Regions from separate parts of the Paraburkholderia sp. RL18-101-BIB-B genome, predicted to be linked through region 2. Evidence: riboswitches for the same ligand, from Rfam matches in the RefSeq annotation. Region 2 holds a riboswitch; the other holds the start of a gene.
What was found. A riboswitch is a leader RNA that binds a small molecule or an ion and turns the genes downstream of it on or off. The one in region 2 is predicted to bind glycine.

Region 1: linked by a shared signal. The riboswitch ahead of gcvT (glycine cleavage system aminomethyltransferase GcvT) and the one ahead of P0D73_RS22195 (D-amino acid dehydrogenase) in region 2 are both predicted to bind glycine.

What each region holds. Positions count from the first base shown of each region.
Region 1 covers NZ_JARESV010000006.1:90,554-104,981, reverse strand. Annotated here, with positions in the region: gene P0D73_RS12395 (oxidoreductase) at 1-931, shown strand, start outside; gene P0D73_RS12390 (hypothetical protein) at 1,127-1,477, shown strand; glycine riboswitch at 1,627-1,727, shown strand; glycine riboswitch at 1,762-1,915, shown strand; gene gcvT (glycine cleavage system aminomethyltransferase GcvT) at 1,996-3,114, shown strand; gene gcvH (glycine cleavage system protein GcvH) at 3,179-3,559, shown strand; gene gcvP (aminomethyl-transferring glycine dehydrogenase) at 3,631-6,567, shown strand; gene P0D73_RS12370 (alginate lyase family protein) at 6,707-7,837, shown strand; gene P0D73_RS12365 (L-serine ammonia-lyase) at 7,867-9,255, shown strand; gene P0D73_RS12360 (thiamine pyrophosphate-binding protein) at 9,474-11,192, shown strand; gene P0D73_RS12355 (branched-chain amino acid ABC transporter substrate-binding protein) at 11,337-12,485, opposite strand; gene putA (trifunctional transcriptional regulator/proline dehydrogenase/L-glutamate gamma-semialdehyde dehydrogenase) at 12,574-14,428, opposite strand, start outside.
Region 2 covers NZ_JARESV010000015.1:143,985-158,412, forward strand. Annotated here, with positions in the region: gene P0D73_RS22140 (thioredoxin family protein) at 1-83, opposite strand, end outside; gene P0D73_RS22145 (DUF2628 domain-containing protein) at 332-628, shown strand; gene P0D73_RS22150 (hypothetical protein) at 773-1,285, shown strand; gene P0D73_RS22155 (sugar efflux transporter) at 1,459-2,787, shown strand; gene gnd (phosphogluconate dehydrogenase (NAD(+)-dependent, decarboxylating)) at 3,161-4,198, shown strand; gene P0D73_RS22165 (HAD family hydrolase) at 4,214-4,906, shown strand; gene P0D73_RS22170 (ankyrin repeat domain-containing protein) at 4,989-5,525, opposite strand; gene P0D73_RS22175 (hypothetical protein) at 5,650-5,775, opposite strand; gene P0D73_RS22180 (phosphoketolase family protein) at 6,173-8,566, shown strand; gene P0D73_RS22185 (acetate/propionate family kinase) at 8,580-9,740, shown strand; gene P0D73_RS22190 (BON domain-containing protein) at 9,744-10,004, opposite strand; gene P0D73_RS22195 (D-amino acid dehydrogenase) at 10,126-11,337, opposite strand; glycine riboswitch at 11,522-11,615, opposite strand; gene P0D73_RS22200 (LysE family translocator) at 11,825-12,457, shown strand; gene P0D73_RS22205 (MFS transporter) at 12,488-13,717, opposite strand; gene P0D73_RS22210 (PaaI family thioesterase) at 14,001-14,396, shown strand; gene P0D73_RS22215 (GNAT family N-acetyltransferase) at 14,423-14,428, opposite strand, start outside.

The DNA of each region.
Region 1 (14,428 bases), on a different contig from region 2:
CGAGCGCGCGCTCGCCGACTATCCGCATACAAAGGTGGTGGCCGACCTCGACGCGCTGCTGGCGCTCGAAGAAATCGACTGCATCGTGATCGCCACGCCGAACGATACGCACTTCGACCTGGCGCGCCGCACGCTGGAAGCGGGCAAGCACGTGGTGGTCGACAAACCGGTCACGCTGAACGCCGCCGACGCCCACACGCTGGCCAACATCGCGCTCGCCCGGAGCAAACTCTTCATACCGTTTCACAACCGTCGCTGGGACGGCGATTTTCTGACCGTGCGCGACCTGCTCGCGAGCGGCGAACTGGGACGGATCACGCAATACGAATCGCATTTCGACCGTTTCCGGCCTGAGGTGCGGCAGCGTTGGCGCGAAGAAGCGTCGCGCGGCGGCGGCTTGCTGCTGGACCTCGGGCCGCATCTGATCGACCAGACGCTGGCCCTGTTCGGCGCGCCGCAAACCGTGTCGGCCACCGTGCGCACCCATCGCGACGACGCCGGCGCACCCGACTACGTGCATATCCAGCTCGGCTACGGTGAGTTCGAAGTGGTGCTGCACGCCAGCGCGTTGACGGCACTGGTCGCGCCGCGCTTCACCATCCACGGCACGCGCGGCAGCTATATGAAATACGGCCTCGATACGCAGGAAGATCAGTTGAAGGCGGGTCTGCGGCCGGGCGACGAGGGTTTCGGCGCCGGCAATGCGGCCGGTGTGCTGCGCGTGCAGGAAGGCGATCAGGAGGTCGAGCGCGAGTTGCCGACGCGCAATGGCGACTACACCGGGTTCTACATCGCGGTGGCCGACGCCATCCAGCACGGCGTGAAATTCCCGGTCAGCGCGCAGGACGCCGTCGACGTAATGACGGTTATCGAGCTTGCGGCCCGCAGTTCGGAAGAAGGCGTCCGGCTGCCGTTTGAGCGGATTCGCTGACGGTTTGGCCTGCACGTCGAAATGGCTTGTGTACCTAAAACAGCACTCGCCGCCCACGCCGCGCGGGCCAAACCCTGACAAGCCCGAAAGGAACATAACGTTACAAATAAGGCCGCGCTGCCGGTCAGCGCGGCCCGGCAGTCATCCGTTGCTACCGGGTAGCACCACACAACGACAATGACTTCCGGAGAGTTCATGCCCCGTACTATCCGCGCGCTCGCCGCGTGCGCCTTGCTCAGTTCCCTCGCCGCCTGTGTGGTGGCGCCTCAACCCCAGCCGGCGCCTCGTCCCAACCCGCAACAGATCGCGGATCAGCGCCTGCGCCAGGTCGACGGCCGCATCGACAATCTCAGCCGCCGGATCGACAACCGCGTGAATCAGGGCTATTACCCGCCGCCCCAAGGCGGCGCGCTGCATCATCGCCTCGACGTGATCCGTCAGGAAGCGCACGACATGGCCGCGCAACATGGCGGCGGCCTCTCCAGCGACGAACAGCGCGTGCTGAATCAGGAACTGGACAACGCGGCGCACGCCATCGGCGAATAGTCGCGCCACGCGTCAGGTCAGGCACCAAAAGCGGCACGAGCGCGGCATCACGTCCCGCGCTTTTTTTGACAGGCGCGAGAGCGGTGCGTCAACCGCCGCGCCGCTCGCGGGCCTTTATTTGACAAGCCCCCGGCCCTCGCGTACATTCGCCGCACGCGTCGGGAGAGCGCGCTGGCCGCTGAAAATCGCAGGCCGCGCCGCCGAAGGGGCACACCCGCAAACTCTCAGGCAAAAGGACCGACCGCGTCGAAAAACCCGCGTCCAGGCAACATCGAGGCACTCGTTTTTCGCACTCTGGAGAGCGGCAGTAGCCGTCTGCATCGTTTAATCGAGCAGATTCTGGCAAGCTGCCCACCGAAGGGGCGCGCGTTTCACCGCGGCACGTCAATGTGATCACGGTGGCGCAATCTCTCAGGTATCGAGGACAGAGGGGTCATGCAGGACCACGCTCGCAGCCAGAAGGCCGCGAGGCGTAGCGCCGCATGGCCTTTTTTGTTTCGCGAGATGCCCGAGGCCCCATGACCGAACTCAAACACACCCCGCTTCACGCCACCCACCGTGCGCTCAATGCCCGCATGGTCGATTTCGGCGGCTGGGACATGCCTGTCAATTACGGCTCGCAAATCGACGAACACCGCGCCGTGCGCACCGACGCTGGCATGTTCGACGTCTCGCACATGTGCGTCGTCGATTTCACCGGCGAGCGCGTGCGCGCCTTCTTCGAATACGCGCTGGCGAACAATGTCGCCAAACTGCAAACGCTCGGCCGCGCACTGTACTCCTGCCTGCTGAACCCGGACGGCGGCGTGATCGACGATCTGATTGTCTATTACTTCGGCGAAGATCACTTCCGCGTGGTCGTGAACGCTGGCACCGCTGATAAAGACATCGCCTGGTTCGGCCAGCTCAACGCCGAAGGCGGCTTCGGCCTGACCATCACGCCGCGTCGCGACTTTGCGATCGTCGCCGTGCAAGGCCCGAACGCACGCGAAAAAGTCTGGCAAACCGTGCCGGCCGCGCGCGCCGCCACGGAAGCCTTGAAGCCCTTCAACGCCACTCGCATCGAAAACACGCCGTTCGGCGAATTGACCGTCGCCCGCACCGGCTACACCGGCGAAGACGGCTTCGAAATCATCGTGCCGGCGGATCACGTCGAAGCGCTGTGGAACGCATTGCAAGCCCAAGACGTGCGCCCGGCCGGTCTCGGCGCGCGCGACACGCTGCGCCTCGAAGCCGGCATGAACCTGTACGGCCAGGATATGGACGACAACGTCTCGCCGCTCGACGCCGGCCTCGCCTGGACCGTCGACCTCACCTCGCCGCGCGACTTCGTCGGCAAAGGCAAGCTGGAAGCGGACGGTTCGCAGGCCGCGTTCGTCGGCCTGATTCTGCTGAAGGACAACGGCAAGGCGGCAGGCGTGCTGCGTGCTCATCAGAAAGTCGTCACGCCGCAGGGCGAAGGCGAAATCACCAGCGGCACGTTTTCCCCGACCATGCAGGAATCGATCGCCTTCGCGCGCGTGCCGAAGGGCGTGCAGCCAGGCGACACCGTGCACGTTCAGATTCGTGACAAAAACGTTCCTGCAAGCGTGGTAAAACTGCCGTTCGTGCGCAATGGCAAAGTGCTTGCGGTTTAAGCAACCGGCGCGTTCGTCCACTTTTTTCAAGTCACTACCGAATCACACCGCATAGGAGCATCCGATGAGCATCCCGGCCGATCTGAAATACACCGAATCGCACGAATGGGTCCGCACCGAAGCGGACGGCACGCTGACGGTCGGCATCACCGACCACGCGCAGGAAGCGCTCGGCGACATCGTCTTCTTCGAAGTCCAGGAACTGGGCAAGACCGTCACGGCAGGCGACACCGTCGCCGTCATCGAATCGGTGAAAGCCGCTTCCGATATCTACGCGCCGGTTTCGGGCGAAATCATCGAAGCGAACACCGCCGTGGCCGACACGCCTGATTCGGTCAACAGCACGCCGTACGAAAGCTGGCTCTTCAAGATCAAGCCGGCTGCGGACGCCACGCAGGACCGTCTGATCGACGCCGACGCGTACACCAAGTCAATCGGCGCCTGATTCACCTTTACGTTTAACCCGACAGGTGCGGTGTCCTTTTCGAACGGACAGCCGCACCGCCAGGAACACCCATGAAGCTCGAACACCCGGATCGTCTGATGAACCGCACTCCTCTCTCGCTCGCCGCGCTCGAAGTGCATGACGCCTTCGCCGAACGGCACATCGGCCCGGACGCGGCCGACCAGCACGCGATGCTCGAAGCCCTCGGCTTCGCGTCGCGCGCCGCGCTGATCGACGCCGTCATTCCGAAGACGATCCGCCGCACCGAAACGCTGCCGCTCGGCCCCTTCGCGCAACCGAAGAGCGAAGCGGAAGCGCTCGCCGCGCTGCGCGAACTCGCGGACAAGAACCAGGTGTTCCGCTCGTACATCGGGCAGGGCTATTACAACGCGCACACGCCGACGGTGATTCTGCGCAACGTGCTGGAAAATCCGGCGTGGTACACCGCGTACACGCCGTATCAGCCAGAAATTTCGCAGGGCCGTCTGGAAGCGCTGCTGAACTTCCAGCAGATGATCGTCGACCTGACGGGTCTGGCGATCTCGAATGCGTCGCTGCTCGACGAAGCCACGGCCGCGGCTGAAGCAATGACGCTGCTGCAACGCATCGGCAAGCCGAAGTCGAACGTGTTCTACGTGGCCGACGACGTGCTGCCGCAAACCATCGAAGTGGTGAAGACGCGCGCCACGCCGGTCGGCATCGAAGTGAAAGTGGGCCCGGCTGCGGAAGCGGCGAACGCGAATGCGTTCGGTGTGCTGCTGCAATACCCCGGCGTGAACGGCGACGTGCGCGACTACCGCGCGCTCACCGAAGCAATCCATGCAGCGGGCGGCCACGTGGTGGTCGCCGCCGACCTGCTCGCGCTGACCGTCCTCACGCCGCCGGGCGAATGGGGCGCGGACGTGGCCGTCGGTAACACGCAGCGCTTTGGCGTGCCGGTCGGCTTCGGCGGCCCGCATGCGGCATACCTCGCCGTGCGCGACGAATTCAAGCGTCAGATGCCGGGCCGTCTCGTCGGCGTGACCGTCGACGCGCAAGGCAACCCCGCATTGCGTCTCGCGCTGCAAACGCGTGAGCAACATATCCGCCGCGAAAAGGCCACCTCGAACGTGTGTACCGCGCAAGCGCTGCTCGCGATCATGGCCAGCATGTACGCCGTCTATCACGGCCCGCACGGTCTGAAGACGATCGCGCTGCGCGTGAACCGCATCGCCGCGTTGCTGGCGGAAGGCGCGAAGCAGCTCGGCTACACGCTCACCAACGAAACGTTCTTCGACACGCTCACGTTCGAATCCGGCGCGCGTACGCAAGCGCTGCACGACGCCGCGCAAGCGAAGCGCATCAATCTGCGCCGCGTGAGCGACACGCAAGTCGGCCTGTCGATTGACGAAACCACCACGCGCCGCGATCTGGCCGATCTGCTCGAAGTGTTCGCGCAAGCCGCGGGCGCGAAAGACGTGCCGCAAGTCGACACGCTCGACGAAAAGCTTGCCGCGTCGAACACGGCGTCGGTCCCCGCCGCGCTCGAACGCACCAGCGCGTACCTCACGCACCATGTGTTCAACCGTCACCATTCGGAAACGGAAATGCTGCGCTATGTGCGCAGCCTGTCGGACAAGGATCTTGCGCTCGACCGCTCGATGATTCCGCTCGGCTCGTGCACGATGAAGCTGAACGCGACCTCGGAAATGCTGCCGGTCACGTGGCCTGAATTCGGCCAGATCCATCCGTTCGCGCCGGCTGAGCAAACCGTCGGCTACCGCGAAATGATCGATCAGCTCGAAGAGATGCTGGTCGCGGCCACCGGTTACGCTGCCGTGTCGCTGCAGCCGAACGCCGGCTCGCAAGGCGAATACGCCGGCCTGTTGATCATTCACGCGTATCACGCGTCGCGCGGCGAAGCGCATCGCAATGTCTGCCTGATTCCTGCTTCGGCGCACGGCACGAACCCGGCGTCGGCGCAGATGGCCGGCATGCAGGTGGTCGTGGTGGCGTGCGACGCGCAAGGCAACGTCGATATCGAAGACCTGCAGAAGAAGGCCGATCAGCACGCCGACAAACTCGCGGCGATCATGATCACGTATCCGTCCACGCATGGCGTGTTCGAGCAGAACGTGCGTGAAATCTGCGAGATCGTGCACGCGCACGGCGGCCAGGTGTATGTGGACGGCGCGAACATGAACGCGATGGTCGGCCTGACCGCGCCGGGTCAGTTCGGCGGCGACGTCTCGCACCTGAACCTGCACAAGACCTTCTGTATTCCGCACGGCGGCGGCGGCCCGGGCGTCGGGCCGGTCGCGGTCGGCGCGCATCTCGCGCAGTTCTTGCCGAACCAGATTTCGTCGGGCTATGAACGCGCGCCGAACGGCATTGGCGCGGTGTCGGGCGCACCGTACGGTTCGGCGTCGATCCTGCCGATCTCGTGGATGTATATCGCGATGATGGGCGCGAAGAATCTCACCGCCGCGACCGAAACCGCGATCCTCAACGCGAACTACGTCGCGAAGAAACTCGCGCCGCATTATCCGGTGCTGTATTCGGGCCCGGGCGGACTGGTCGCGCACGAATGCATTCTCGATCTGCGTCCGATCAAGGAAACCAGCGGCATCACCGTGGACGACGTCGCCAAGCGTCTCGCCGACTACGGCTTCCACGCGCCGACAATGAGCTTCCCGGTGCCGGGCACGCTGATGGTCGAGCCGACCGAATCGGAATCGAAGGAAGAACTCGACCGTTTCATCGAAGCGATGATCGCGATCCGCGAGGAAATCCGCGCCGTCGAAGAAGGCCGCTCGGACCGCGAAGACAATCCGCTGAAGCACGCGCCGCACACGGCAGCGGTGGTCATCGCGAATGACTGGAAGCACGCGTATGCGCGCGAAACCGCGGCGTATCCGCTGCCCACGCTGATCGCGAAAAAGTACTGGCCACCGGTCGGCCGCGCGGACAACGTGTACGGCGACCGCAACCTGTTCTGCTCCTGCGTGCCGATCGCCGACTACGAGTAAGCTGGACAGTTATCGCGCATCGCCCGTTGCCTCGAAAAGAGGCGGCAGGGCGGTGCGTGGTTCTGCCCTCGGTTCTCTGTCGCTCCTGGCCGCAAACGGCTAACATCACACACCGAATCAGCCTAACGAGGAGTTTCGCATGGCGCGAAAGGTGCGATTGATGCAAAGCCGGACCGAAGCAACGCGAGCGCCGACATGGCGGCAAGCCTGCACGCTGCTGTTGGCTGGCGCAGCCGTGCTGCTGCCGCTGCGGCAAGCACAGGCCGCGATGAATTTTTGTGCGGCGCCCGCCCTGCAAACCAGCGAACGCACGAACGCCGATCCCGGCGTGAAAGCGCTGGTGAGCAATGTGCAGGCGCATCTGAACGATCAGCCGCATGCGCTGGCGAAACTGCACACCGAAGGCACGCTGCCGCACGAGGGCATTTACGACCAGAGCGTCGAAGCGGAGAAAGATCTCGATCTGTTGCGCGACGCCGCGCTCGCCTGGCGCGCCACCAGCGACGACCGCTATCTCAAGCTCGTCGACCGCTTGTTGTTTGCCTGGGTCACGACCTATCAACCGAGTTTCAATCCGATCGACGAAACCCGTTTTGAAGGACTGATTCTCGCGTACGACATGACGGCAAGTGCGTTGCCGGTGAAAACGCGCAATGCGTCGATGGCGTTCCTGACGAAACTCGCGAACGGCTACATCGGCCAAATCGACGCGCAACCTCGGCCGCTCAAAGGGACGTTCAAGAACAACTGGCAGAGTCATCGGATCAAACTGATTGCGATGGCCGCGTTCACGCTCGATAACCGCAAGATGATCAACGCGGCGCAGCGTCTGTTTGTCGAGCATATCGGCGACAACATCGAGCCAGATGGTTCGACAATCGATTTCAGCGAACGCGACGCGCTGCATTATGTCACCTACGATCTGCAGCCACTCGTGACGGCCGCGCTCGCCGCGCGCCGCCATAACCGTAACTGGCTGCCGGAAAAGGGCGCGGACGGCGCCTCGCTGCAAGCCGCGCTCAACTGGCTGGAGCCGTATGCGGCCGGCAGCAAGACGCATGAAGAATTCGTGCATTCGAGCGTTCCGTTCGATGCAAGACGTCGCGAGGCCGGCTTGCCCGGCTATTCGGGTCAGTGGGACCCGAAGAACGCGACGGAACTGTTTCACCTGGCGGCGCGCCTCGACGGGCGCTATACGCCGATCGCGCTGCAGCTAGCACCGACGCCGCCCGCGTGGCTCGCCGTGTGTTTGCCGCTGTCGGCGCGGTAAACCAACTCATCATCAGCAGGGAGCAGTAAATGGCAGTCAGCGTGTTCGACCTCTTCAAAATCGGCATTGGTCCGTCCAGTTCGCATACGGTCGGGCCGATGCGCGCGGCGCTGATGTTCGCACACGGGCTCGAACGCGATGGGCTGCTCGCTGCGACCGCATCGGTGAAAGTGGATCTGTACGGCTCGCTCGGCGCGACGGGCAAGGGGCACGGCACCGATCGCGGCGTCATGCTCGGCCTGATGGGCGATGCGCCCGACACTGTGGACCCGGACACGATCGTTGAACGGCTCGAAGCCGTGCGCCTGTCCCGCAAGCTGGCGCTGCTCGGCACGCACGAGGTGCCGTTCGTGCAGAAGGATCACATTTCGTTTTATCGTCAGGCGCTGCCCGAGCATCCGAATGGTCTGAAGTTGCGCGCGTTCGACGCGCAGGGCGAAACGTTGCGGGAATCGACCTATCTGTCGGTGGGTGGCGGCTTCGTGGTCACGGCTGGCGCGCCGAACACGAAGGTGCTGAGCGCCGTCGATCAACTGCCGCATTCGTTTCGCAGCGGCAACGAGTTGCTCGCGCTGTGCGAATCCACCGGCAAGAGCATCGCTCAACTGATGTGGGACAACGAGCGCGTCTGGCATACGGAAGAAGAGACGCGCGCGGGCTTGCTGAAGATCTGGGACGTGATGCAATCGTGTGTATCGCGGGGTTGCGGCATCAACAATCCGGACGCCGACGGTAACTTGCCCGGTCCGTTCCAGGTGAAGCGTCGCGCGCCGCAGTTGTATCGCGCGCTGTCGGGCAATCCTGAACTGGCGTTGCGCGATCCGCTGTCGATGATCGACTGGATCAATCTCTATGCGATCGCCGTCAACGAAGAAAACGCCGCCGGCGGACGCGTGGTGACAGCGCCGACCAACGGGGCGGCCGGCATCATCCCGGCCGTGCTGCATTACTACACGCGTTTCATGCCGGGCTCGAATCAGCAAGGCGTGATCGACTTCCTGATGACCGCCGCGGCGATCGGTATTCTGTACAAGCTGAACGCGTCGATTTCCGGCGCCGAAGTGGGTTGCCAGGGCGAAGTGGGCGTCGCGTGTTCGATGGCGGCGGGCGCGCTTGCTGCCGTCATGGGCGGCACGCCACGCCAGGTCGAGAACGCCGCGGAAATCGGTATGGAGCACAACCTTGGGCTGACGTGCGATCCGGTCGGCGGCATGGTGCAGATTCCGTGCATCGAACGCAATGCGATGGCATCGGTGAAGGCGGTCAATGCGGCGCGCATGGCTTTGCGCGGCGATGGCAGCCATTACGTGTCGCTCGATTCGGTGATCAAGACCATGCGCGAAACCGGCGCGGATATGAAGACCAAGTACAAGGAAACGTCGCGCGGCGGGTTGGCGGTGAATATCGTCGAGTGTTGAGTTGCGCGCTTTCCGGGCTTTACGATGAATGACGACGCGGGCTATAAGGCTCGCGTTTTTATTCGCGCGGCACGTGATGCGCGAGCACCAAGGTTGCGCTGCGCCGTGACAGCGCAGCCGCGCTCGGCGTAAGCTGTCGAAGCGCCGCATCGGCTAGCGTCCTGCCGACGGCGGCATCCTCACATCGCACTCATGCACTGCCTGGAGGCTTCACCGCAATGTCGCAGCCGAATGCTCCTGTTTCCGGTTCCGCCGCCGCTCAAACCACTGGCGCGCGTCTCGTCGTCGATGCTTTGCTCACGCACGGTGTCGAGCGTGTTTTCTGTGTGCCTGGCGAGAGTTTTCTTGCCGTGCTGGATTCGCTGCACGACGAGACCGAACGCATCCAGACCATTGTTTGCCGTCACGAAGCGGCCGCGGCGAATATGGCGGAGGCGGTCGGCAAATTGACCGGCCGGCCAGGCGTCGCACTCGTCACACGCGGACCGGGCGCCACGCATGCGTCGATCGGCGTGCACACCGCGTTTCAGGATTCCACGCCGATGATTCTGCTGATCGGCCAATGCGCGCGCGAGCATCTCGACCGCGAGGCATTCCAGGAGATCGACTATCGGCGCATGTTCGGCCAGATGGCGAAGTGGGTCGCACAAATCGACGATCCGAAGCGCATTCCCGAATATCTGAGCCATGCGTTTCACACGGCGACTTCCGGGCGTCCAGGGCCCGTGGTGTTGTCGTTGCCGGAAGACGTCTTGAGCGATGCATGCGAAGCCGTGGCCGGCGCGCCGGCGTATCAGCGCGTCGCGGCGTCACCGTCGGCGGCGCAGATCGAGAAGTTGCGCGTATTGCTCGAAGGCGCGCAACGGCCGATGGTGATTGCGGGCGGCAGCGGCTGGACGCCTGCTGCGTGCGCGGACTTTCGACGCTTCGTCGAAAACTGGCAACTGCCGGTTGGACTCGCGTTCCGCTTTCAGGACACACTCGACAACGAGCATCCGAACTATGCCGGCGACGTCGGCTTGGGTATCAATCCGGCGCTGGCGCAACGTATCCGCGACGCCGACGTGCTGCTCGCAATCGGACCGCGTTTGGGCGAAGCGACGACCAACGGCTACACACTGCTCGACATTCCGAAGACCAAACAAACGCTCGTGCATGTGCATCAAGGTGCGGAGGAATTGGGCCGCGTGTATGCGGCGGATCTGCCGATCGTTTCCGGCATGCCGGAGTTGGCAGCGCTGCTTGCGGAGTTGAAGCCTTCGTCCGATAAACTCGCCTGGTCTGGTGCTGCGAACGAGGCGCATCGAGCGTATCTCGAATGGCGCAAACCGCGTCGGATTCCCGGCGACGTGCAGATGGGCGAAGTGATCCAGCAGTTGCGCGCGCATCTACCGGACGACGCGATTCTCACCAACGGTGCGGGCAATTACGCGACGTGGCTGCATCGGCACTTTTCGTATCGCCACTACCGTTCGCAGCTTGCGCCGACGAGTGGTGCAATGGGCTACGGCGTGCCGGCGGCGATCGCGGCGAAGTCGATGTATCCGCAACGCGCTGTCGTTGCGCTGGCCGGCGACGGCTGCTTCATGATGGCCGCGCAAGAACTCGCGACGGCGATGCAATATGACCTGCATGTGCTGTTCATTGTGGTGAATAACGGTCACTTCGGCACGATCCGCATGCATCAGGAGCGGCATTATCCGAACCGCGTGCATGGCACCGGGCTCACTAATCCGGATTTCGCGGCGTTCGCGCGTTCGTTTGGCGCGCATGGTGAGACGGTGGAGCGGACTGAGGATTTTCTGCCTGCGCTAAAGCGTTCGATGGAGGCGAACTGCGCGGCGGTGATCGAGATTCGTATGCCGCAGGAAGCGAGCACGCCGGGTGCGACGTTGGAGCAGATTCGGGAGCAGGGGAGGAAGATGCGAGGGGAGTAGTTGCGTTGTCGTGCCATTCGGCGCGCGACGTCGCCAAGCACCAAACAAAAAGCCCTGCGTTCGAAAACCGCAGGGCCTTTTTTTGCATCGGCTGCCGCGTCAAACCATCACGCGGCAGCCGAGTGCTCTAGCAGGTAGAGCAGCTTACTTCCCACCCACGCTTTGCAGCGTCGTCCACTTGCCGTCGACAACCTTGTACAGCGTGATGCCGCCGTTCTTCAGGTCGCCCTTGCTGTCGTACGCGAGGTTCGACGCCGTCACTGCCGGCATCGAGGTCTTCGCGAGCACCGGCAGGTACTTGGCCGGATCGGTCGAGTTCGCCTTCTTCATTGCGTCGAACATGGCCATTGCGCCGTCATAAGCGTACGGCGAGTACGTTTGCACGTCTTCGTTGAAACGCTTCTTGTACTTCGCGACGTAGTCCTTGCCGCCCGGCATTTCTTCCAGCGGCAGGCCGGCGAGCGATGCCACCGTGCCGTTCGCCGCGTCACCCGCGATCTGGATGAACGTCGGCGTGTGGACCATTTCGCCGCCCATCAGCGGCGCCTTGATGCCCAGTGCCTTCATCTGCTTGACCATCGGTGCCGCTTGCGAATCCGCGCCGCCGTAGTAGATCAGATCCGGTTGCACCGACTTCAGCTTGGTCAGGATCGACTTGAAGTCGACGGCCTTGTCGTTGGTGTATTCACGATCGACGATCTGGCCGCCCGCTGCCTTCGCTGCCTTTTCGAACTGATCCGCCAGACCTTGGCCGTAGGCCGTACGGTCGTCGACGATCACGATCTTCTTCATGCCCAAAGTCTTCACGGCGAACGTGCCGGCGACCGACCCTTGCTGCGTGTCGGACGTCATCATGCGGAACGTGGTCTTGAAGCCTTGTTGCGTGTATTCCGGCGCCGTCGCCATTGCGATTTCGGGGATGCCCGCGTTCGCGTAAATGCGCGAAGCCGGGATCGTGGTGCCCGAGTTGAAGTGGCCGAGCATGCCCTTGATGCCGTCATCCACCAGCTTCTGTGCAACCGTCGTGCCGGTGCGCGGGTCAGCCTGGTCGTCGGCCGAATCCAGCACGAAGCGGACTTGCTTGCCGCCGATCACCGGCTTGGTCGCGTTCATGTCTTCCACTGCCAGCGTGATGCCGTTCTGGAAGTCCTTGCCGTAGTGCGCCTGCGCGCCCGTCATCGGGCCGGCGAAGCCGACCTTCACATCTTCCGTCGATTGAGCATTGGCCGTCCCCGCCAGCGACATCGCTGCAACCAGTGCAGCGCCTGCCAGCTGTTTCATCTTGTGTTGCATAGCTTCTCCTTGGTACCAGGTGTGGATGGAGCGGTTTCGGGGTCGCCGTACCGCTTCCTTCTTTTTTGAAAAGATCGTTAAGGTTCGCTCAACCGATCGTCATCAAATTCGCATTACCGCCGGCTGCTGCCGTATTCACGCTGACCGAGCGTTCCGTCAACAGACGCTCGAGCGCGTAATCCTCATCGCCGCTTTCCAACGCGCGTGCCGCGACGCCCTGCACCGAAACGATCGGGCCCGGACGCTTCGCGACTTCCTTCACCAGCGCCAGCAGTTCGTCGCTATCGCCTTCGAACAGCACGGCGTCGAACGGCGTGTCGGCGCTCTTCTTCACGCTCGCATGTGACTTGAGCGTGGCGGGCAACTGCGCCACCAATTGTTCACCAGCAGCGCCTTCGAACAACGCGCGATTTCCCGTAGCCAGCGCCGCGGCGAACTGCACGCGCGCACCGCTCGCCGTCGATGCAACACACAGCACCGTGCCGCGCGCGCCGAGCGTGTACGTGTTGCGCTCGCCAGTCGGTCCCGACAGTACCGCGGTGGCGCCCGCCGGCACATGCGACAGATAGCCGTCGCAGCGTGCGGCCAGCACCGGCTGTTGTTCCGCGATCAGCCAGTCGCGATACGCCGTCAACGCAGCGGACGGATTGTCGCTGTTTTCTGCCGCGTGCGGTACATCCGCGACCAATGCCTGTGCGAGCGACTTCGGCAAACCGGCCGGACGCGTCGCCAGTAAACGCTGCAGATACAGCGCGCCGCCCGCTTTCGGGCCCGTGCCCGACAAACCTTCACCGCCGAATGGCTGCACACCCACCACAGCACCGATCACATTGCGGTTCACATAAATGTTGCCGACGTGCGCGCGGCTGATCACGTGAGCAATGGTTTCATCGATCCGCGTATGGATGCCGAGCGTCAGGCCGTAGCCGGTCGTGCGGATCTGTTCCAGCAGCTTGTCGAGCTGGCTGCGGCGATAACGCACCACGTGCAGCACCGGGCCGAACACTTCGCGCTTCAATTCGTCGATGCTGTCGAGTTCGATCAGCGTCGGCGGAACGAAGGTGCCTTGTGCGCAACCGTCAGGCATCGGCAGTTGCTCGACCTTGCGGCCTTTCTCGCGCATCGCCGCGACGTGCGAGTCGATGCCGCGTTTCGCGTCGAGGTCGATCACCGGACCGACGTCGATCGACAGACGATCCGGATTGCCCACGGCGAGTTCGCGCATCGCCCCGGTCAGCATCTCCAGCGTGCGGTCCGCAACATCGTCCTGCAGACAAAGAACGCGCAGCGCGGAACACCGTTGACCGGCGGAGTCGAAAGACGATTGCAGCACGTCCGCGACCACCTGTTCAGCCAGCGCCGACGAGTCGACGATCATCGCGTTCTGGCCGCCCGTTTCGGCGATCAGCGGAATCGGCTTGCCGTCCGGATCGAGGCGGCTCGACAGCGTTTTGTTGATGAGGCGCGCCACTTCCGTCGAACCGGTGAACATCACCGCGCGGGTGCGCGGATCGGCCACCAACGCAGCGCCCACCGTTTCACCATTGCCCGGCAGCAGTTGCACCGCGCCGGCCGGCACGCCGGCTTCGCGCAGAATGCGCACGGCTTGCGCGGCGATCAGCGGCGTTTGTTCAGCCGGCTTCGCGAGCACGGTGTTGCCGGCAGCAAGCGCCGCGGCCACCTGGCCCATGAAAATCGCCAGCGGGAAATTCCACGGGCTGATACAGACCACCGGACCGAGCGGACGATGCGTGTCGTTGGAGAACTCGTCGCGAATCTGCGTGGAGTAATAGCGCAGGAAGTCGATTGCTTCGCGGATTTCCGCGACCGCGTTGGCCAGCGACTTGCCGGCTTCACGCACCACCAGACCCATTAGCGTATGCATCTGCGCTTCGAGCAGATCGGCGGCACGCGCGAGGCAATCGGCGCGCGCTTCGACCGGC
Region 2 (14,428 bases):
AATTCGACGAGGGTGGCGCCCGCCAGGGCGTCGAGTTGGGCTCGCGAGGGGGCTTTGGAAGAATAGGCTGTCTGGGTTGCCATGCTTGCTCCGGAGCGGTTTAACCTGTGCAGGCAGGGGCTTGGGCCGCCGTGGCGCCCCTGCGGGTGGAATTGCCAAGAGTAGCAGCTATCCCCGGGATCGTCAGTGAGCCTGGCTTCCGCCGATGCGCGGCCCGGCGCGCGGCGGCGTAAATTTCACGCGAACTCATATTCTTGCCGCCATGGCGTGTTAAACATTCGTCCGGTGCTGCCGGCAGGCGGCGAATCATCAAAGGCAGGAAGGGAAAGAAATGGACGAAAGGATTTATCTGCGGTACCCCGGCAAGGAAGAAACCGTCGCGGTGGCTACCGGTTTCAGTTGGGGTGCGTGTCTGCTGGGCTTCGTCTGGGCCTTGTCGAAGAAGATGTGGTTTGCTGCTTTCGTCATGCTGGCGATCAACTTGCTGCTCTTCTGCTCGGGTCTATGGGGCGAAACCGCCGACCTGATCGGACTCGTGCTGTCGGTGCTGTTCGGCATCGCTTGCGGTATGTATGGCAATCAGTGGCACCGCTGGACGCTCGAAAAACGCGGTTACGTCGTGCAGTAATGCGCGCTGCAAGGCGTGGTCGGGAGTTGCATCGCGGGAGCGGATATTGCTAGCCTCACGCCGCACGTGCATGCACCGAAGCGAAACAAAGACAACGAAGCGCGCGCCGTCGAACCGATTCCCAACGTGTCATGGAGGCATCCCATGCCAAATGCAGTTGCTCCACGCCGTTCCGCCGTGTTGTTCAACCTGCTGCGCCGCAACCTGGCCGGGGCCGCGCTGGCCGTGTCGCTCGGCGTCGCGCCGCTTGCGCATGGCGCCGACCCGAGCGCTGCGCCGGGTGCGGGCATGCCAAGCGCCTCCGGTGCTTCGAGCGCCACGGCACCGCCAACAGCCGCCGCATCCGCGCCCGACGACACCTTTCTGCTCACCATCTTCCTGCGGCACGACGAGTCCAAGCCGCTGCCGAAGATCAACGACCAGTTGCGCGCACAAGGATTCTTCAAGACCTTTCCGCCGCCCGGCATCGAAGTGGTGTCGTGGTACGTGATGATGGGCATCGGCCAGGTGGTCACGCTGCGCGTGCCGGCGAGCCGCCTGCGCGAGGTGAACCGGGCGATCGAAACCACCGCGTGGGGCGGCTATCGCACCGAGTTTTATCCGACCTACGACTACAAGGCGCAAGCGCAGCAGATGCGCGCGGCGGACGGCAAGTAGCGTGCTCCACGCCGTCGGTGGCGCGGCAACGGTGCGGTCTGCAATTTTGGGATGCGGTGGCGCGGGTTTACGCGCCCGCGAGCTAAGCCGATAATGCCCCGGTCGTTCCGGCCACGAAGTGTGCGGCGTGCATAGCGCGTCGCAGGCTCGCTTTCCCTGACCCACCGCCCCTCGTGTTAAAAACCTCACGTTTTTTCGACCTGCTGCGCATTCCCGGCTTCAAGCCGCTCGCCGCCGCGACGCTCATGCTCGGTGTGGCGATGTCGTTCACCGCTCCCTATCTCTCCCTGTTCGGCGTCGAGCGCGCCGGCATGACGCCGTTCAGGCTCGGCGTCTTCATGACGCTGATCGCGGCGAGCGGGGTGCTCGCCAGCACCTTCGCGGGCCGCTGGAGCGACGCGAGCGGGCGGCACCGGCCCTTGCTGCTGGCCGCGCTGATCGCGGCGGCGCTCGGCTATCTGTGCTTATGCGTCGTGCGTGATTACCGGCTGCTGCTGGTGGTCGGGATCGTCTTCATCGGCGCGGGCGGCTCGGCCATTTCGATGGTGTTCTCGTTCAGCCGTGCGGCCTTGCCAGTAGCGGACCCCGCGGAGCGCGTGTTCGCCAGCGCGACCTTGCGGACCATTCTGTCGGCGGCTTGGGTGTTCGGGCCGTCGGTGGGTGCGCTGGTGCTTGCCGCCAGCAGCTTTTACGGGCTCTTCCTGTTCGCCGCCGCCAGTTTCGGCGCCTGCGCGACGATCGTATGGCGCATGCGGGAGCCGCGGGGCCACCTGGGCGATCACACGGTGGAAGACACGGCGTCGGAGCCGTCGGCTTCGATCACCGTGCCGCCGCTGACCGCGCCCGGCGAAGATGCGCATGAGGACTTGCCGGGCGTCGCCTCGGCCAACGACATCGGCCGCGCGGTCGCCGCGCTCACCTTGCTCGGCCTCGCCGCGAACGCGACCATGATCGTGCTCCCGCTCTACATCGTGCATGGGCTGAACGGCACGCATCTGGATGTGTCGGTCATGCTCGGCCTCGGCGCCTTGATGGAGATTCCGATGATGCTCGCGCTCGGCGCGAAGTCGTCGGCGCTGCACAAGCCGAACTGGCTGGCCGCCTGCGCCGCGGTGCACGCGGTGTATTTCGTCGGCATGTCGCTGGCGGGGAATGTCCACGTGCTGATCCCGATGCAGATGCTCAACGCATTCGTGGTCGCCGTGACCTCGTGCCTCGGCATGACCTATGTGCAGGATCTGATGCCGCAGTCGCCGGGCCGCGCCACCGCGCTGTTCTTCAATGCGGCACGCGTCGGCTCGATTCTCTCGGGCGTGTTGTCGGGCTTGCTGGTGCAGGCGTTCAGCTATCGCGGCACGTTTCTGTTCTGCGGCCTGCTGGCGCTGTGCGCGCTGGTGCTGTTCGCCGTGCCGGGCTATCGCTATCCGTTGATGTGGAACGCCGTGAAGCGTTTTGCGCGTTCGCAATACGGCAAACTCCAGGCACGACAGCGACAGCGCTAGACGCGCCGGCTTCAAGGGCAAACACGAACTGCAAGAAAGCGGTCAGCCGAATCGAAGCCTGCGCGGGCGCCATGCCGCGCAACCCTGACGCGAGCGCACGCTGCGCAGGAACTTTACGCCGCGCAAAACCTCTGCAAAAAGGCGTATCGTCTTTCGATGCATGGGCGATGCCCGCTTCGCTGCAAGAGCGAATCAGGGCTGCTACCGTGTGTCCGGCGCACGCGAAGAAAGACCACTACAGTAAGTGTGGCCACGTGCGATTCCTGACGCCGCCACTGAAGCGCTCAGCGAAAACGCAACATAGCCGCGGTAGAACGAAGCAAAACGTCGAAGCAAATCCAGCAGCGCAACAAGGCACTTTCCGGAGCGAGATATGCAGCTAGGCATGATTGGATTGGGGCGCATGGGCGCCGACATGGTGCGGCGCCTGACGAACGGCGGTCAGCACTGTATCGCCTTCGACGTGCAACCGGCGGCGGTGGAGAGGCTGAAACAGGACGGCGTAGCGGGCGCGGCGTCGCTGGAAGACCTCGTCGCGCAACTCGAGAAGCCGCGCGCCGTGTGGCTGATGGTGCCCGCCGCCGTGGTCGACATGACGCTGGAGAAACTCGTGCCGTTGCTGGAGCCGGGCGACATCGTGATCGACGGCGGCAACTCCTATTACCACGACGACATCCGCCGCAGCGCCGAACTGGCCGAGCGCAAACTTCACTATGTGGACGTCGGCACCAGCGGCGGCGTGGCGGGCCGCGAGCGCGGCTACTGTCTGATGATCGGCGGCGAGCCTGAGGTCGTGAAGCGGCTCGAACCGATTTTCGCGACGCTCGCGCCGGGTGCCGGCTCAGAGCCGGCCACGCCGGGCCGTGTCGCCGGCTCGAGCACCGCGGATCAAGGCTTCCTGCATTGCGGGCCGCAGGGCGCGGGGCACTTCGTCAAGATGGTCCACAACGGCATCGAGTACGGCATGATGGCCGCGTACGCCGAGGGTCTGAACATTCTGCATCACGCCGACGCCGGCAAGCAGGCGCGCGAGGCTGACGCCGAAACCTCGCCGCTGCGCCGACCCGAGCTGTACCAGTACGATCTGAATCTCGCCGACGTCACCGAAGTCTGGCGGCGCGGCAGCGTGATCAGTTCATGGCTGCTCGATCTGATCGCCGGGTCGCTCGTTAGCGATGTCGAGCTGAAAAACTACGCAGGACGCGTATCCGATTCAGGCGAGGGGCGCTGGACCGTGGCGGCCGCCATCGACGAAGGCGTGCCTACGCCGGTGCTGAGCGCGGCGCTGTTCGCGCGTTTCAGTTCGCGCGGCGAGGCGGATTTCGCGAACCGGGTGCTCTCGGCCATGCGGAAGGATTTCGGTGGCCACGCCGAGAAATCGGCCACGCCGTCCGATAAGCCGAAAAGCTGATTCCAGGGAGCCGCGATGCAAGCCACCACCTCCACGCCGCACGACGTCGTGTTTCTGTTCGACTGCGACAACACCTTGCTGGACAACGATCATGTGCTCTCGGATCTGCGCGCGCACATGATGCGCGAGTTCGGCGCGGAGAACAGCGCGCGGTACTGGGAAATCTTCGAGAACCTGCGCACCGAGCTCGGCTATGCCGACTACCTGGGCGCGCTGCAGCGCTATCGCTCGGAGCATCCGCGGGACACGCGGCTGTTGTTGATGTCGTCGTTCCTGATCGACTATCCGTTTGCGAACCGCCTGTATCCGGGCGCGCTGGATGCGCTCCGGCATGTGGGCGAGCGCGGTCCCACGGTGATTCTCTCCGACGGCGACGTGGTGTTCCAACCGCGCAAGATCTCCCGTTCTGGGCTATGGGACGAGGTCGAAGGGCGCGTGCTGATCTACATCCATAAAGAGTTGATGCTCGATCAGGTGATGGAGTGCTATCCCGCGCGCCACTATGTCATGGTCGACGACAAGCTGCGCATTCTCACAGCCATGAAAAAGGCATGGGGCGCGAAACTGACGACGGTGTTTCCCCGCCAGGGGCACTATGCATTCGATCCGAAAGAGATCTCCAGCAATCCGCCGGCGGATGTGACGGTGGAGCGGATCGGCGAGTTGGCGGAGATCGACGTGGAGTCGTTGTTGGCTGAGAAACGCTAGAGGGTTCGCGGCGCTGGCGCGTCTCCATGTATGTGTCATGCACATGGAGAGCAACAGCGCCGCGGGCCAATACCGGTTCGCTCTATGAACCGAGTTCTTTCAGGCGCGCTTGCGCATCGCCGGCGCCCATGCGGGCCGCCGCATCCAGTGCCGTCACGCCGTTCGCATCGCGGGCCTTCGGGTCCGCGCCATGCGCTATCAGCAATTCCATGATCGCCGTGCGATTGAACATCGCCGCAATCATCAACGCGGTGCGTCCGTCCGGCGACGCCCCTTCGACATCCGCACCATGCGCGAGCAAGGTTTCGATCACGGTGTCGAAGCCCTTGAACGCCGCGCCTGCAATTGGCGTCTGTCCATTGTCGTTACGCAGATCGGGATCGGCGCCGTGTTCGAGCAGCGTGCGCACGGCGTCCGCGTGACCGTGGTAGCTGGCGAGCATGACGAGGCTGTCACCTTTGTCGTTGCGCAGATTCGGCGGCACGCCTTTTTCGATCACCGCCGCGAGCATGGCGGCATCGCCGCTCCGCGCGAGGTCGAAAACCTGGTGCGCCAGTTCGAGCAACTCCGGGTCGATCGGCTGGCCGGAGGGCGGGGAGGTATCAGCGTGGTCCGTCAATGGAATCTCCTTGCAATCAGGCTGGGCGCCCCAGGTCTCGGGAAGGCGGGAGACCACACGTGAAGGCGCCGGGAAGATTGCTCAGGATACACATTTTGCGCCGGCGACGCCCGCGCAGCGGCACTCAGGCATGGCCGAACAGCTTGACCAGCAAGCCGAACACGCCGACCAGAATGGCGACACCCGCGAACAGGAACACCAATGTCAGAACAAGGATCAACGGCGCTTTGAGGCGACTGGGTGTCGGCATGATGGAATGTTTGGTAAGGGGCGAGCAAGGTGGTACGCGCCAGATGCGGTCCGCCGTCGCGCATGAAGCATGAGCAGCTTAAAGGCATTCGCTTAATACGCGCTTAAAGTCTAACGCATGCGTCATGAGGCGGAATGTGATCACAGTCGCGCAGTCGCAGATGGATCAAGCTTTGGACGATTGCGTCGAACCATGCGGCCCGCTTCCTGTCACACTGACGATCACCAGACAAGGGCGCAAAGGCCCGCTGCCACGGGCCTTTGCCCTTACGCTTTCGTTGTGTCATCCGCATGACAGCATGGCCGGTACCGCTGATTTCTTTCGCGCCGGCCGCCTCACGAATCATCGTTGCCGCATCCGCCAACCTGCCTGACAGTCCTTTCCAAGGAGTGACACCATGGCTGAAGCAACCTCTCATCCCACGCCGCCGCAAACATTAGACGCCGACACGTTGCGCAACATGGACCGCTACTGGCGAGCCTGCAACTACCTGTCGGCCGGCATGATCTATCTGCGCGACAATCCGCTGCTGCGCGAACCACTGAAGCCCGAACACATCAAGAACCGCCTGCTGGGCCACTGGGGTTCGGACCCGGGGCAGAGTTTCCTGCTCGTGCATCTGAACCGGCTCATCAAAAAGCTCGATCTGGACATGATCTACGTGGCCGGTCCCGGTCATGGCGCGCCGGCCACGCTGGCTCATTGCTATCTGGAAGGGCACTACTCGGAAATCTACCCCGACCGCAGCGAAGACGAAGCCGGCATGCAGCGCTTTTTCCGGCAGTTTTCGTTTCCCGGCGGCATCGGTTCGCATTGCACACCCGAGACGCCCGGCTCGATTCACGAAGGCGGCGAACTCGGCTATAGCCTCTCGCACGGCTACGGCGCCGCGTTCGACAATCCCGATCTGATCGTCGCCGTGATGATCGGCGATGGCGAAGCGGAAACCGGCCCGCTCGCCACCTCCTGGCACTCGAACAAATTCCTCAATCCGATCCGCGACGGCGCGGTGTTGCCGGTGCTGCATCTGAACGGCTACAAGATCGCCAATCCGACCATTCTCGCGCGCATTCCCCGCGAGGAACTCGAAGCTTTGCTGACCGGCTACGGCCACAAACCGTATTTCGTCGAAGGCGACGATCCCGCCGTCATGCATCAGCAGATGGCCGTAACGCTCGAACAGTGCATCGGCGAAATCCGCGCGATCCAGCAGCGTGCGCGTGAAAGCAACGACGCGTCGCGGCCGCGCTGGCCGATGATCGTGCTGCGTTCGCCCAAAGGCTGGACTGGCCCGAAGGAAGTCGACGGACACAAGGTGGAAGGTTCGTGGCGCGCGCATCAGGTGCCCGTGCTCGATCCGGTGACCAACGGCAAGAGCCTGAAGCTGGTGGAAAGCTGGCTGCGCAGTTACGAGCCCGAGACGCTGTTCGACGAAGCAGGGCGCCTCGTGAAAGAACTGCGCGAACTCGCGCCCGTGGGCGCGCGCCGCATCAGCGCCAATCCGCATGCAAACGGCGGCTTGCTCTGCAAGACACTCGACATGCCGCCGTTTCGCGATTATGCGGTGGCGGTCAAAAAGCCGGGCGGCTCGTACACGTCGCCGACCGAGGTGCTCGGCAAGTTCCTGCGCGACGTGATGCGCAACAACATGACGAACTTCCGCGTGTTCGGCCCCGACGAGACCGCGAGCAACAAACTGACCGCGATCTATGAAGCGTCGGAAAAAACCTGGCTCGCGCAAACCGAGCCGAGCGACGCAGACGGCGGCGACCTCGCGGTAGACGGCCGCGTGATGGAAATGCTCAGCGAACACACGCTCGAAGGCTGGTTCGAAGGCTATGTGCTGACCGGCCGCCACGGTTTGTTCGCCACGTATGAAGCCTTCGTCCACGTGATCGACTCCATGTTCAACCAGCACGCCAAGTGGCTGGAGAAAGCCAAGCGCGATCTCGGCTGGCGGCAGCCGGTGCCATCGATCAATCTGCTGATCACGTCGCTCGTGTGGCGTCAGGATCACAACGGCTTCACGCACCAGGACCCCGGCTTTCTCGATGTCGTCACGAATAAAAGCCCGGACGTGGTGCGTATTTATCTGCCGCCGGACGCGAACTGCCTGTTGAGCGTCGCCGATCATTGCCTGCGTTCGCGCGACTACGTCAACGTGATCGTCGCCGACAAGCAGCCGCACCTGCAGTATCTCGACATGGACTCGGCGGTCACGCATTGCACCAAGGGCATCGGCATCTGGGACTGGGCGTCGACGGATCAGGGCGTCGAGCCGGATGTGGTGATGGCCTGCGCGGGCGACATCGCGACCATGGAGGCGCTCGCCGCCGTGCAGATTCTGAAGGAGCAGTTCGCCGACCTGAAGATCCGCTTTGTCAACGTGGTCGATCTGTTCCGCCTGATGCCCGAGCATGCGCATCCGCACGGTTTGTCCAACCGCGATTTCGATTCGCTGTTCACCGCGACCAAGCCGGTGATTTTCAACTTCCACTCGTATGCGTCGCTGGTTCACAAGCTGACCTATAACCGCACGAATCACGACAACCTGCATGTGCACGGCTATCACGAGAAGGGCAACATCAACACGCCGCTCGAACTGGCGATCATCAACCAGGTCGACCGCTTTTCGCTGGCGATCGACGTGATCGACCGCGTGCCGAAGCTGCGCGGTGTCGGCGACCATGCGAAGGAATGGTTGCGTGGCCAGATCATCGAACATCTGGCTTATGCACATTCCGAAGGCATCGATAAGGAAGAAATCCGCAACTGGACGTGGAAAGGCTGAGCGAGGCATGACCATGCACACTGAAAACAGCGCTGACGATCGAACGATTCTGGTGTTGAACAGCGGTTCGTCGTCGCTGAAGTTCGGGCTGTTCAAGCACGCGGGCGATGACGAATCCCTGTTGCTGGAAGGCAGTGCGGAAGGCATCGGGCGTGACGACGGCAGTTTGCGGATCAAGGCGCCCGACGGCCGGGTGCTGGTGCAGCAGGAGCGCGTACTCGAATCGCAGATCGATGCGTTGCAAAAGCTCGCCCATGTGCTCACGGAGCAGCACCATGCGCGGCCTTCGGCAGTGGGGCATCGGGTGGTGCATGGCGGACCCCATCTGCGCGCGCATCAGCGCATTACCGCCGACGTGCGCCGTCAATTGCATGATGCCGTGCACTTCGCGCCGCTGCATATTCCGCCTGCGCTTGCGTTGATCGACGAGGCCGAGAAGATTTTCGACGACGCGCCGCATTTCGCCTGTTTCGACACGGCGTTTCACGCGACACTGCCGCCGCGCGCGGCACACCTTGCGTTGCCGCGCCGCTATGCGGAAGCCGGTGTGATGCGCTATGGCTTTCACGGTCTCTCGTACGAATCGCTGGTGACGCGGCTCGGCGCCGACTTGCCGGCGCGCGCCGTGTTCGCGCATCTCGGCAACGGTTCGAGCGTGTGCGCGTTGCGCGACGGCCAATCGATCGATACGTCGATGGGTTTGACGCCGACCGGCGGCGTGCCGATGGGCACACGCAGCGGCGATCTCGACCCAGGCGTGCTGCTGTATCTGATGCGCGTGGAGAAGCTCGACGCCGGCGCATTGGAGACGCTGCTGAATCGCCAGAGCGGCCTCGCCGGTTACGCGGATGGCGAAAGCGATATGCAAGCTCTGGAAAAACGCGCAGCAGCGGGCGATGCCAATGCGTCACTCGCGCTCGATGCGTTCGCGACCGCCGTGCGCAAGACGATCGGCGGCTATGCGGCGTTGCTGGGCGGAATCGATTTGCTGGTGTTTACCGGCGGCATCGGCGAGCACAGCGGAGAGATTCGCAGGCGCGTGTGCGACGGGCTGGCTTTCATGGGGCTAACGGAAAGCGATCCGGCGGGCAAGGTGAGGGCGATTCACACCGAAGAGGAAAAGCAGATCGCGCGGCATTGCCGCATGCTGCTGCGGCAAACGCAGACCGGCTGACCTTCACCTTGCCTTGACGACGGTGTGATCCGACACGCCCGTTACGCCGAACAGGCGTGTCACGTCTTCGAGCGCCGCGGTGCGTTGCTGATCGCGTTGCAGTTCGCCGCGCAGCGTAATGCGGCCGCGCGAGACGTGGACTTTCACGGCGTGTTCGGGGACCGCGGCGTCCCAGGCGAGACGCCGGGTCGCCTCCGCGGCGATCTGCGCGTCGCTCAGGCGTGCGCTGTCTGCCTTGTGGTTCGCTGCACGGGTGTAGGGCATGGAGTTCTCCGCGGCACTGATGCGTATGGGGAGAACACTAGCAGAAGTGGCGAATTTTGCATTCGGCGGCGGCAGTGGTGACATCGCGCTACCGCCGCCTGCAAAACCCTGTCAGCAAGCGCTACTGAATCGCGCCCGCCAACACCTGCGCCGTCGCGGCCGACAACGTCCAGCCCAGATGTCCATGCCCGGTGTTGTAGAACACGCCGCGCCGTTTGCCGCGGCCCACCTTGGGCAACATGCTCGGCAGCACCGGCCGCAAGCCCGCCCACGGAATCACACGCGAGGTCGACACCTCGGGGAAATAACGCCGCGTCCAGTCCACCAGCGGCGCGATCCGGTCCGAACGGATATCGCGGTTGAAGCCGTTGATCTCCGCCGTGCCGGCCACGCGAAAACGATCCACGCCGAGCCGGCTCGTGACGATCTTCGCGCTGTCGTCGAGCAGGCTCACCCACGGCGCGCGCTGCTGGCCGAGTTCGTCTTCGAGACAGACGGTGATCGAATAGCCTTTGACAGGGTAGATGTTCACGTGATCGCCCAGCATCGACGCGAAATCGCGGCTCTTCACGCCCGCGCACACGACGATCCGCTCGAACGCGAACCGCTGCGACTCGCCTTCGAGGTCGACCGTCAGCGTAAAGCGGCCCTCGGCGGGCTGCTCGATCGACGTGATCTGCGCGTCGTAATGAAACTCGACGCCGTGCCGCACACACGCCTGAGCGAGGCCGCGCGTGAACTTGTGAATATCGCCGGTCGAATCGGACGGTGTGAAAAAGCCGCCGTAAAAATCGCCGTGCAGCGTGGGCTCGATGCCATGCAGCTCGCTCGCCGTCACCGGATTGCGGTCGAGCCCGCCTTCGCGCAGCAGTTCGTTCACCTTGCTCGCGGCGTCGAATTCCTTGCGGGTCTTGTAGATGTGCAGAATGCCGCGCCGCTCCAGATCGAAGTCGATGCCTTCGGTCTCGGCGATCGAAAACAGATGTTCGCGCGCGGCAATCGCGAGCCGCACGGTTTCAACCGTGTTCGTCCGGTAGTGTGGAATCTCGCGCAGGAATTCGCCCATCCACGAGTACTTGTGCCAGGTGGGCGTGGGGTTGAGCAGCAAGGGGGCGTCGCGCGTGAGCATCCAGCGCAGGCCTTTCATGACGGTGGCCGCGCTGTTCCAGACTTCGGCATTGCTGGCGGACAACTGGCCGCCGTTGGCGAACGAAGTCTCCATCGCCGCATAGCGATGGCGCTCGAAGACGGTAACGTGGTGGCCGCGCTGAGCGAGGGCGTGAGCGGTCGTGACGCCGGTAATGCCGGCGCCGATAATGGCGATTCGTGACATGACATGGTCCAGAGTAGTTGAGCATCACCGGTGTCGATTTCGTGTCGAAACCGGCGTCGATGCCCCATCTGTCCATGTACCTGAGAGTTTCTTCCCCGCGGCAGCCGGGCCCGATGCGAGCCGTGTGCGGGGAATCCCCTTCGGTGGGCGCACAGGGTAGTCCAGTGCGCCGCTCTCCAGATGTTCCTGCTGCGCGGTCCTTTTGCCTGAGAGTTTCCGGGGCGGTTGCTCCGTCGGCGTCGTCACGAACGTCTGACGATCTCTCCCGCGCTGCATTGCAGAACGGCTCGACAATACCGTTCAAAAAATTTCACCGCAAGTCTTTCCTGCGATGCACTGCGCAAGCGGCGGTCTGAAACTGCTTGAGTGGAGATGAAGGCGGGGCATGCGTCGCTACGAATTTTCGGGCCCGTATATCGCGCCGGAATGGCCGGCATCGGCTATATTTGGCGGCACCGCCCAACCTTCATTTGCAGAGGAGAATGACGTGCCCGCTTTCCCAACGCTGCTCGCCTTCGGTCTGGTCTCGCTCGGCATGGTGCTCACGCCGGGGCCGAACATGATCTATCTGATCTCGCGATCGCTCTGCCAGGGGCGGCGCGCAGGCCTCGTTTCGCTCGGTGGTGTCGCGCTCGGCTACGTGTTCTACATGTTCTGCGCCGCGTTCGGCATCACGGCGCTGCTGTTGACGGTGCCGTACGCGTACGACGCGTTGCGCTTCGGCGGCGCGCTCTATCTGCTGTATCTGGCGTGGCAGGCGGTCAAGCCGGGCGGCCGTTCGCCGTTCCAGGTCCGCGATCTGCCGCACGACAGCCGCCGCAAGCTGTTCACAATGGGCCTCGTCACCAACCTCGCGAATCCGAAGATCGCGGTGATGTATCTGTCGCTGCTGCCGCAATTCATTTCGCCGGGGCACGGCAGCGTGCTTGCGCAGTCCATTGCGCTTGGCTGCGTGCAGATCGTCATCAGCGTGACGGTCAATGCGCTGATCGCGAGCATGGCGGGTTCGATCGCCGTGTTTCTCGCCGGCCGTCCGATGTGGCTGCTGATGCAGCGCTGGCTGATGGGCACCGTGCTCGCCGGACTCGCGGTACGCATCGCGTTCGATTCGCGTCGTTGATTCGCTTGAGACGCGCTATCCGTTGCCGGATCAGCCAGACCCGGCACCCGAGCCTCTGAACACCCAGCCGTTGAACAGCGCCCCGCAGAGCATCAACGCGCTGGTGATGAGGAACACCGCCTGCATGCCGAAATGCGCGCCGGCAAAGCCGCCCGCGAGCGGCCCCGCCACCTGGCCCGCGTAATTCGCCGAAGTCGCATAACCGAGAATGTAGCCGGCCGAGCGGTCGGGCACGTTGTGGCGGATCACGCTCGTGATCGACGGCAGCAGGCCGGCCAGCGCCAAGCCCATCAGAAAGCGCAGCGCCACCAGTTGCCAGCCGCTCGTGACGAACGCCTGCGGCACCAGCAAGGCCGCGCACACGGCGAGACACACCACGATCACCCTGGGCGCGCCGATGCGGTCGGCCAGACGCCCCACACGCGAAGCCGCCAGCACGCTGCCCAACGCCGACGCCGACATCACGAAGCCGGACACCAGCGTGACGTGCCTTGCGTCGTGCACCAGTTGGGCGACGTACACGGTGATGATCGGCTCGATCGACATGTTGGCGAACATCAGCAAGCCGGAGGTGAACAGCATTGCCAGCACCGGCCGCAGGTCGGGCACGCTGGCCCAGCCGGTCGCCGCGTCCGCTGCGTGCGCCTTGCCGCCCTTGCGCTCGACCGGTTGCTCCTTGACGAGCAGCGTGGTCGCGATGAACGCGCAGAAGATCATCGCGCCGGCAATGAAAAACGTGTTGCGGATACCGATCAGCGGCGGCAGCGCGCCGCCCACCAGCGGGCCGACGAGACTGCCCGCCATCACGCCCGAAGCCAGCGTGCCGAGCGCCCATCCGGTGCGTGAGCGCGGCGTCTGCGTGGCGATCATCACGGTCGCACCCGATGCATAGCCGCCGACGAGACCCGCCAGAAACCGCAGCCCCACCAGTTGCCAGACATTTTGCGCGAGCCCGAGCAAGGACATCACGATGGCCATGCCGAGGCTCGCGCGAATCAGGATCAGCTTGCGTCCGTAGCGGTCGGCCATGCGTCCCCACAGCGGCGACACCAGCGCGGCGGCGAGGAACGTCGCACCGAACGCGACGCCGGACCACTGCACGGCGGCCGCGGCCGAATGGACGCCGAGCTGTTGCACATAGAGCGGCAGGAAGGGCAGCAGCAACGTCATCGCGACGATGGTCGTGAACGAGCCGAACAGGCAGACATAGAGATTGCGCTGCCAGTGCGGCGCGCCGTCGGTGGAAGTGGCTGAACTCATCGAGGCAGGATGGGAGGCGGGCGAATGACGTCGGGCCGCGGGCGCGGCGAAAAACCGATTGTGCCTGAGAGCGGGCAATCGGGCCGGTGAAGCGGGCAGGGGCGCGGCCGATCAATGGGTCATCGAGCGATGCAGCGAGCGCAAGCCGAAAACAGTTAGCCGGCGCAGTCTGGTGCCGTCTCGGACAATTGCCGGTCGTGAATCCTGGTATGCTGACTGTTCATCATTGGCCGCGCACCACGCGCGCCCCCGCATTTCTTATCTCGAACACAAAGGTACGCCCATGTCCGACTTTCCCATCGACAATCCGTTTCTCGAATCGCTCGGCGTTCGTCTCACGCAATGGCGCGATGGCTACGCCGAACTGCTGATGCCGATCGATGCGAGCAAGCTCAATCGGCAGGGCGTGCTGCAAGGCGGCGCGATCGCGACGCTGCTCGATGCGGCGGCGGGCTACGCCGGACTCTTTGCGGCAAGCGGCGAGCCGGCACGGCATGCTTTCACGCTGTCGCTGACCACCAATTACCTCGACAAGGGACTCGGCGAATCGGTCACCGCGAAGGGTTTTCTGGAGCGCGCGGGCCGTTCGATTTTCTTCTCGCGCGGCGAGGCCTGGGTGGACGGCAAGCTGCTGATTGCCAGCGCGCAGGGCACGTTCAAGTATTCACGGACGACTTGAGCCGTAGCGACCAGTCTGCACGCTCGTCATAG